3 regions of the Terribacillus saccharophilus genome follow, and region 3 is predicted to be linked to each of the others. Evidence: riboswitches for the same ligand, from Rfam matches in the RefSeq annotation. Region 3 holds a riboswitch; each other region holds the start of a gene.
The links. Region 3 has a riboswitch for S-adenosylmethionine ahead of GZ22_RS00330 (ABC transporter permease). Riboswitches for the same ligand answer to the same signal wherever they lie in the genome.

Region 1: it holds a riboswitch for S-adenosylmethionine, as region 3 does, so the genes downstream of both, GZ22_RS16570 (methionine ABC transporter ATP-binding protein) here and GZ22_RS00330 (ABC transporter permease) in region 3, are expected to answer to the same signal.
Region 2: it holds a riboswitch for S-adenosylmethionine, as region 3 does, so the genes downstream of both, GZ22_RS04035 (M20 metallopeptidase family protein) here and GZ22_RS00330 (ABC transporter permease) in region 3, are expected to answer to the same signal.

Annotation. Positions count from the first base shown of each region.
Region 1 is NZ_CP008876.1:3,332,323-3,335,600, forward strand. It holds gene gcvH (glycine cleavage system protein GcvH) at 1-342, shown strand, start outside; gene GZ22_RS16555 (ribonuclease M5) at 482-832, shown strand; gene GZ22_RS16560 (thioredoxin family protein) at 844-1,149, shown strand; gene GZ22_RS16565 (hypothetical protein) at 1,235-1,564, shown strand; SAM riboswitch class I at 1,624-1,725, shown strand; gene GZ22_RS16570 (methionine ABC transporter ATP-binding protein) at 1,820-2,842, shown strand; gene GZ22_RS16575 (methionine ABC transporter permease) at 2,835-3,278, shown strand, end outside.
Region 2 is NZ_CP008876.1:769,218-772,495, forward strand. It holds gene GZ22_RS04030 (ABC transporter substrate-binding protein) at 1-726, opposite strand, end outside; gene GZ22_RS04035 (M20 metallopeptidase family protein) at 739-1,935, opposite strand; SAM riboswitch class I at 2,045-2,148, opposite strand; SAM riboswitch class I at 2,347-2,451, shown strand; gene GZ22_RS04040 (methionine biosynthesis PLP-dependent protein) at 2,532-3,278, shown strand, end outside.
Region 3 is NZ_CP008876.1:62,489-65,766, reverse strand. It holds gene GZ22_RS00335 (ABC transporter permease) at 1-660, opposite strand, end outside; gene GZ22_RS00330 (ABC transporter permease) at 677-1,600, opposite strand; SAM riboswitch class I at 1,731-1,834, opposite strand; gene GZ22_RS00325 (NADPH-dependent FMN reductase) at 1,979-2,521, opposite strand; gene GZ22_RS00320 (homoserine dehydrogenase) at 2,540-3,278, opposite strand, start outside.

The DNA.
Region 1 (3,278 bases), 220 kb from region 3:
ATTAAAAAAGAAGATGGCAATCAGTACCGAATCGGTATTACCGACTTCGCCCAGGATGAACTCGGAGACATCGTATTCGTGGAACTTCCGTCCGTCGGTGACGAACTGAAAGCAGACGAGCCATTCGGAAGCGTTGAATCTGTAAAAACAGTGTCCGAGCTGTATGCTCCGATCAGCGGAAAAGTCGTAGCTGTGAACGATGATTTAGACGACAGCCCTGAATTCGTAAATGAATCCCCATACGAGAAAGCATGGATGATTGTAGTGGAAGCAGATGACGATGCAGCTTATGAAAGCTTGCTATCTGTAGAAGATTACGAAGGACGGATTAAAGAGGATTAATTTTTTGGGTCCTTGTTGATATCTGTTAGCAAGGGCAGCGGTCTCTTTTCATATACTATGGCAAGCGTTCGTTGCTAAGCCTTTATCGGGGCACGGGCAAGGAAGCAATCAAATATCGATCAGAATAGGTGATGCCAGTATGGGTGATGAAGAAAAAGTCATTATTGTAGAAGGACGCTCGGACAAAGAGCAGATAAGGAAGATCATCGATGAGGAAGTGACGATCATCTGCACCAATGGCACATTGGGCATCGAGCGGCTGGAACAGCTGTTGTATGACTATGACTTGGATCACAAGCAAGTATATATTATGGTGGATGAGGATAGCGCTGGTCATAAGCTGCGAAAACAGTTAGCACGAGAGCTGCCGCATGCCCAGCATATTTACGTAGACAGAACCTATCGAGAGGTAGCGGCGACCCCGGCCCCTGAATTGGCCACAGCCCTGCTTAGCAGAAGTATCATGGTGCATCCATTCTTCCTCGTCTGAAGAAAGAAGGGATGAATATCAACGTTATTAAAACCGAGGTCCAGACAGTCACACAACAGGAGCAAGCAAGAATATTTGTACACACGCCTTTTTGCGGTACATGTCAGCTTGCAGAAAAAATGCTCCTTGCAGTGGAGGCCGTGACAGGCCAGGAATATTATCACAAACTGAACGCCTCTCTTTTTCCTGATTTTATGCAGGAGAATAAGATTGAAAGTGTACCTTGTCTCATTACCTTCAAACAGGGAGAAGTTCAGGAAAAAATATATGCGTTTCATTCCGTTCAGCATATGCTGGCGAAGACGCTGAGCGAATAAAACAGCTTTCCAATCTGGAAAGCTGTTTTTTCTTGCAGGAAATCAGAACAAGAAGAGCCAAATACAGTGTAGGGGGGAATGGCGGATGATCATCGAAAAACTGACAAAGCTCAAGCATCAGATCGAGGTAAGAGAGGATCTGCTGCCTTTATGTAATGATAAGCGGCTCAAGGTCTTCATTGAATGGGGAGATGCACACTTCGATTTGCATATAGATAGAAGCAGCCTCACGACCCCAGCTTCTAAGCCTTATGGTATTTTACATATACGTACCGATGAGCAGACACTGCAGGAGCTTCTTGATGGTGAGGTACAGCTTCGCAGTATCCGCAAGCAGCAAGTAGTGGACGGCGATTATCAGCATATTCTGCTTGTAGAGGCCCTTCTATTTCTGGGAGGTAAAGGAAGTCTGTGAAATATGTTGACAAGAATATTGACTAGATGCTAAACTCCTTTTAGCAATCATATACCAAACTCTTATCAAGAGTGGCGGAGGGACTGGCCCGATGAAGCCCGGCAACCACAGGTTTTCCTGTATGGTGCCAATTCCTGCAGGGAAACCTGTACAGATGAGAGAACAATTATCGAACGCAACTGCGTCTTTTTGTTCTCAGAACAAAAAGGCGCTTTTTTATGCTTATAAAGCAACACGAGGAAGGAGGAGCGGATATTGATCACCATCAAAAACCTCTCCAAGATATATCGCACAAAAAAACAGAATATTACAGCAGTCGATGAGCTTAATCTTACAATTGAGTCAGGTGAGATTTTCGGCGTGATTGGTTACAGCGGTGCTGGAAAAAGTACTTTTGTTCGCCTTTTAAACCGCTTAGAAGAACCGACAGCTGGTGAAATAATAATCAATGGCAAGGATATCGTTAAACAGCGTAAAAACGAACTTCGTCTAGCCAGACAAGAAATCGGGATGATCTTCCAGCACTTCAATCTGCTATGGTCCCGTACTGTACATCAAAATATTGCTTTTCCATTGGAAATCGCAGGTGTACCGAAAAAAGAAAGAAAAGAAAAAGTTGATCGTCTGATTGAGCTAGTCGGACTAAAAGGGCGCGAAAATGCGTATCCATCTCAGCTGAGCGGCGGACAGAAACAGCGTGTCGGCATTGCAAGGGCATTGGCCAACGATCCGAAAGTTCTGCTTTGTGATGAAGCAACATCTGCGCTGGATCCGGAAACTACTGACTCTATCCTTGACTTGCTCGTGGACATTAACAAACGCCTCGGACTGACTATCGTATTGATTACACATGAGATGAATGTTATCCGAAAAATTTGCCACCGTGTAGCTGTTATGGATACCGGAAAAGTTGTAGAACAAGGCGATGCAGCGCATGTATTCCAGGACCCGCAGCAAGCTATCACGAAACGCTTCGTTCAGCAGCTGGATGGAAGCGAACAGTATAATTCCTTATCGGCTGCAGTAGTAAAAGAAGGTACAGGCACAATCGTGAAGCTTTCCTTCTCTGGAGAAAACGTGAATCAAACAGTTGTCAGTCAGACTGCTAAACAATTCGATGTTGATATCAACATCCTGCAGGGCAGTGTATTGCAGACACAAACCGGAGCAGTAGGAAACCTGTTCTTACAGCTGGTGGGTAATGAATCGGAAGTGGAGAAGGCACTGGACTTCATCCGCGGAGCGAACGTGAAAGCGGAGGTGCAGGAACTTGTTTGAGAAGTGGTTTCCGAATGTAGATATTGCAGATTTGAACACAGCCATCTATGAGACATTCTATATGACGATCCTTTCCTTGATCGGTACTTTCATCATCGGTATTATCCTAGGCCTTTTGCTTTACCTGACTAGTAAGGGCAAGCTTTGGGAAAATAAAGTTGTCTACGGTATTGTAGCGGCGGTTGTAAACATATTCCGGGCGATTCCGTTCATCATCCTTATCTTACTTCTATTCCCGTTTACCGATTTTATCGTCGGTACGATCCGCGGACCAGAGGCAGCATTGCCTGCACTTATCATCGGATCTGCACCTTTCTATGCTCGATTAGTTGAGATTGCATTGAAGGAAGTAGATAACGGAGTAGTAGAAGCGGCTAAGGCAATGGGTGCAAAGAACAGTACGATTATGTTCAAAGTACTATTAAAAGAATCTATG
Region 2 (3,278 bases), 710 kb from region 3:
CGTATCCAGGTATGCGGTTTTCTTACCTGTCAAACCGCCCCAGTCTTCTTCTTCACGAGATTGATAGTCATCGAATTTGGAAAGGACAATTTCATTCCCGCGCTTCCAGGAATCAAATTTGAATGGACCTGTACCGATAAGCTGCTCGTTTGTCAGCGGCTGCTCACCTGCTGCTTCAGCAATGTCAGCTGGAATGATGACAGCTGATGCTTTTGGTGCAGACATATCAGTAAGCAAAGCGGTATACGGATCGTTGAGCGTAATGACCAATGTCAGGTTATCTGTTGCTTCGACTGAATCAACATGTGTTGCAGCGATCTTACCGACAGAGGAGACCTTCAGCCAGCGGTCGATTGATGCTTTTGCGTCTTCAGCTGTTACGTCTTGCCCGTTATGGAATTTCAGTCCGTCACGAAGCGTGATCGTATAGGTTTTTTTATCATCACTGACGGTATGATCGTCAGCAAGCAAAGGGCGTACTTGATAATCATGATCTATTGCAAATAAACCTTCGTAAATATGCCAGCCAATTTTTCTAGTAGCACTTTCTCCGGAATACATCCAGTCAAGCGTATCGGGATCAGCTGTCATGGCAACATTTAGGTCACCGCCTTCAACGGGATCTCCGCCGCTTGCACCGGAACTGCTGCTGGAATTGCTGGAGCACCCGAATAGGGCAATAGTGGCCATCAAGCCGAATAATATAAGTGCAAACTTCTTATTCAATATACTTCCTCCTTAGCTTCCCAATAACGAGAATACAATTTTCGTAAATGCTTTTTCCGTGATAAGCAAAGCTCGCTCATCGATGTCGAACTTAGGATGATGATGTGGATAATGTGTGGCAGTATCCTCATTGCGGGAGCCAACTTTAAAGAAGCTTCCGGGTTTCTCCTGTAAATAATAAGCGAAGTCTTCAGCGCCCATCCCAGTTTCAAGCGGAATAACCTGTTCTTCACCGAATTCTTCGGCAAACAGACGCTGCAGAAGTGCGGTTTCTTCCGGGTGGTTGTAAAGAGCAGGATAGCCGTGCAGATAATCAATTGAATAGGTTGCGCCGAATCCAGTTGCAATACCGTCTACAATGGACTCTATCTGTTTTCTCACCTGCTGGCGGATATCAGCATTAAACGTCCGGACTGTTCCTTCCAATCTGGCGGTATCCGGAATAACATTGAATGCTTGGCCAGACTGGAACACACCAAGTGTCACAACTGCTGATTCCAGAGGGTTGACTCTGCGGCTGACAATCTTCTGCAATGCGCTGACAATATCACTGCCGATGACAATTGGATCGACAGCTTCATGTGGAGCTGCGCCATGACCGCCTTTTCCTTGGATGGTGATCGCAAATTTATCAACTGCTGCCATCTTGAAGCCTTCGCCAACACCGATCTTTCCGATAGGAGCAGCCGAATTAAGGTGGGCACCGTAAACATAGTCCACACCATCAAGTGCACCATCTTCAATCATTGCTTTCGCGCCGCCTGGAGGAACTTCCTCAGCTGGCTGGAACAGGAAGACCACTTTACCTTTCAGGCTTTCCTTGTGCTTGATCAATGTTTTAGCAGTTCCGAGCAAGGCGGCTGTATGACCGTCATGACCGCAAGCATGCATGACGCCAGATGTCTTGGATCGATACGCAGTCTCTTTTTCATCTTCAATCGGTAGCGCGTCGAAATCGGCTCGCAGAGCAATCGTTGGGCCTGCTGTCTTTCCTGCAAGTGTAGCGACGATGCCATAACCGCCGATGTTTGTCTGGATATCTTCATAACCGAAGCTGCGCAGTTTATCAGCGATAAAACGGGCTGTCTCTGTTTCCTGGAAACTCAATTCGGGATGCTGGTGCAAATATCGTCTCCACTCAACCACTTCAGCGAAATTGTCTTCTAGTTCCGTATGTACTTCTGCTATTCTCTGCTTGATCTGTTCCATTTCCAACCTCCTGTAATAATCTTGATATTTCCAATGGATATAATCGGAATTGATGCTAAAAAAAGACCCTCTTCCAGACAGAAGAGGGTCTTTTAAAGATTTTCCGCTCTTCTTATCTGCAGTGTTATACACCTGGAATTAGCACAGTACTGCACCTTGCAGCCTGTTGCTTTGGTTTCGTTGGGCCATTCCCTCCACCAATCTCGATAAGAAATATTAGTTGTAAGGAAAAGGATAGACCGAAAAGTTCTGGGTGTCAATCCTATTTTTTGTCACTTTTTTTCCTAATGAGCTGTACTATGCTAAAAATTACATCAGAAAAAGATTCATTTGGCAGAAAATTTTAAATAATGCTTGACTGTATATTTTTGTGTGTTAACATAGCTTTAATATAAAAATTAAATAGAAATTTTCTTATCAAGAGAGACGGAGGGAATTGGCCCGATGATGTCTCAGCAACCAGTCTGAGAAAGACACGGTGCTAAATCCAAAAGGTATCCGCCTTAAAGATAAGAAGCTGATTCGGTCATGACTGAACCTTCTTCCTTTTTGGGGAGAAGGTTCTTTTTTTGTTTAAGAGAAGGGTGAGAAGCGGTATGGGAAATAGTTTGGAAACAACATTCGTGCAGTTAGGAAATCGCAGTGACGGAATAACAGGAGCAGTGAATCCGCCAGTGTATCTGTCCACTGCTTATGCACATGGAGGAATCGGCGAATCTACCGGGTATGATTATTCACGGACGAAGAATCCTACTCGTTCTGTCCTGGAAGAAGGTTTTGCAATGCTGGAAAAAGGCGATCGAGCTTTTGCATGCAGCTCAGGCATGGCAGCAATTCAGCTTGTATTATCCCTTTTTCGTTCAGGCGATTCACTGCTAGTGCCAGAGGATATTTATGGAGGCACCTATCGACTGTTTGATTTCTATTCAGATGCATATGACGTATCGCCGGTATATGCGCCATTTCATTCCGTTGAAGAGACTGCAGCATTGATAACGGAAGATACAAAAGCAATTTTCCTTGAAACACCGACAAACCCGCTCATGCAGGAAATCGATATTGCTGCATATGCGCAATTAGCAAAAGATCATAACCTGCTGTTGATTGTTGATAATACGTTTCTGACGCCTTATTTCCAACAGCCGATAACAGAAGGGGCAGATATTGTCATCCATAGTGCGACGAAATATATCGGCGGCCACAATGATGTTTTAGCCGGTCTTGTAGTGAGTAAGGGCTGTGAATTATCAGATCGATTAGCAGTATTGCATAACGGCACGGGTGCTGTCTTGTCACCGCTCGATTCCTGGTTACTCATCCGCGGCTTGAAGACGCTGCCGCTA
Region 3 (3,278 bases):
TGCCATTAAGATTGCATTCCCAACGCCGATTGTTGCCATGACAAGCATGGGCGGCAAACTATTCGGTAGTATGTGGAAAAGAATCCGTCCTGTATGTCCCAATCCTATTGACCTGGAAGCATGGACATAACCTGCATCCTTCACATGCAGTACTTGCCCGCGCATCACTCTGGCATAGCCTGGCAATGAAGCGATGGAAACGGCCAGAATAAGGTTCAGCGTACTTGGCCCCAATACAGCTGAAACGAGAATAGCCAGCATAATACCAGGAATCGTCATAATAATGTCCATGATTCTCATGAACGTATTATCGACTGCGTTGTTACAGTAGCCAGACACCAACCCGATTAACCCGCCGATTCCTCCGCCAATTAAGACTGACAGTACACCGATAACCAAGGATTGTTGACTGCCATGTACAATCAGACTGAAAATATCTCTGCCGAATTGATCAGTTCCTAGCAGATGCTCCAATGATGGAGCTAATAAAGCATCGCTTGGATCCATCCTTGTCGGCGAATGACTGGCAATCTGATCAGGGAATAATGAACAAATTACAATGAATAAGATAAAGCCGGCTGAGAGCAGCAGCAGACTTCCTGTCCACCAGCTATTTCGGCGATACGACAAAGTTTTTGTTTTCTTTAAGCTGCCAATCATCTTCAATCACCCTTTCTTACTTCTCATTCAGCCGGATTCTTGGATCAATTAATCTGTAGGAAATATCAACAAGCATATTGATCACAACATAAAAGGCGGCAGTAAACAGAATGGCACCTTGAATGATCGGAATATCCTTTTGGTCGATTGCATCTACAATAAGTCTCCCTAGTCCCTGTCTTGAAAAAACGGTTTCTGTAACAACCGAACCAGCAAGCATCTCTCCGAAGATCATTCCCACCATAGTCACCGCAGGAATAAGGGCATGACGCAGAATATGCTTAAACAAAATTGCCCGATGCCCGATGCCTTTTCCGCGTAAAGATCGGATAAAGGGCTCATTAGATGCTTCTAGAATGCTGTTCCGAATCAACCTTGTAATTACTCCAGCGCCGGTAATCCCGAGACCAATCGATGGCAGAATCAGCTGCTCAAAGGATCCATTTCCGATGGACGGCAGCAGGTGGAGCTGCACAGAAAAGATCCAAATAAGAAGAATACCAATCCAAAAATTAGGAGTGGAAACCCCAATCAAACTCAACACCCGGATGATGCCATCCAGCAGTTTGTTCTGATATACCGCGGATAAGATACCTAAGATCAGACCTAGTACAATGGCTACGATCATGCTTGAAATGGTCAGCGCCAATGTCGGTCCCAAATTATCAAGCAGGCGTTCCAGTACCGGTTCACTATTCGCATAAGAAGTCCCAAGATCTCCTTGAAATAGTCCAGCTACGTAATCCAGATATTGCACAATAAGGGGTCTATCCAATCCAAGTTTTTCTCGAAGCTGATTTACCGTCTCTGTCGGCACATCATCTCCGGCTAATAAAGTCGCTACATCACCGGGAAGAATATTAACTATCAAAAATACGAGCGTGACCGATCCTAAAATAACACCGGCTGCCATCCCGAAACGAGACAATACATACAACATTGCTGCTTCCACCTCCATCTACTTCATATAAATTACACTTTTCCAATCACTATAGTAGGAATTAAAGACGCAGAAGCCTCTGTTTAAAAATAAAACAACTCCCCACGAAAGATAAGTGGGGAGTCGTTCCTGCTTATCTTCCGGGATCACCCGATGGATTTGGCACAGTTTTCCTAACGGAATCCGCTGCCGAAGCTTCACAGGGCCATATCCCTCCACTTCTCTTGATAAGGATTATTCAATTAAATAAAAAAACGCTTTTACTCCTACAGATCGGGAATAAAAGCTTCTGGTGGTCCAGTCAGCATTTATACAACTTATGGTAATTAGAATATACGCAATCCTTGTACGCGTCAATATAAATTCAAAATATTTAAATTATTTTAATAGTATATGTGCGGCAACAGCTTGATGCTGCAACGCCTCATCTAGCCCAATAACAAATTGCTCTAGCGTTTTTTTACAGTCTGGTGCCAGAATAGAATCTTTAAATTCCTTACGGCTTACAGCGAGCTGCTGAGGAATTGCATGCGCAGACAGACTGCGGAAAACTGTCCGCAATCCATTCAAAGTGTTAATACCGCCCTTCAGGCCGCCTGTACTCGTTAACAATCCGACAGGCTTACCTTTCAGCAAGTCTTTATCAAAATAATCAATTGCGTTTTTTAATGCTCCGCTATAGCTGCCATGATATTCAGGTGAACCGATCACAAGTCCTTCCGCCGAATCGATTCTTTCCCGCAGCCAATCAGCTGCTGCTCCAGCCGGCTGGGCCGGGTGAAAAAGCGGCAGCTCTAATTCACCTATATTGATTATCTCGGTTTCATATTTGGCCTTTTGCAATAGCGTCTGCACTTGTTTCAACAGCTTCTTAGTAGTGGATGCAGGATTCAAACTTCCGTTTAGCAATAAGATTGTCATCCGAACTCTCCTCCTGTATTAGGCTTCTGCTTTTGCCGGTGTTCTCGCGGCAACCCGATAATAATGGCTATCAGATTCAACGTTTTCTCTGTGCAGAAGAATAGTCTCACCAGACGGCAAATGAACGAAAGGAACTGCCTCATGTTTCTCCGTGAATTTGATTACCCGCTTTACTTCGATTTCCTTCCGCTGGTGAACAAGATTCGCTAAATCCTCGACAATGGCGCTTGCCGTCGGCAGGGCTCCGGCACCTGGTCCTTGAAGCTTCAGTTTGCCAACAAGGTCACCTTCCACACATACAGCATTATCTACTCCATCCACGCTGTACAGAGGATGTGCAGCCGTTAAGATGACCGGTTCGACAGATGCAGTCACTTCTCCGCCCGCGTTTTCAAGCGTCGCAACATGCTTGATTTTCCAACCTTGTTTTGCAGCGGCTTGGATATCCTGTGAGGAAACTGAGCGGATTCCCTTTCGTGTAACTTTCTCCCAGTCCGGCTGATCTTCGAATAACAAATCACTCAGCACCATCAGTTTATAAAAAGCGTCCCAGCCATCAACGTCATTGGCGGGATCAGCTTCTGCAAATCCCGCTTCCTGCGCAAGCTGCAGCGCTTCTTCAAACGGCAGTCCCTTATCGGACATTTCCGTTAGAATAAAATTGGATGTGCCATTCAAAATCGCCTCTACCTTAACGACGTGGTTGATATGGAGAAGCTGCTTCAGCGTCCCAATCACCGGAACTCCGCCTGCGACT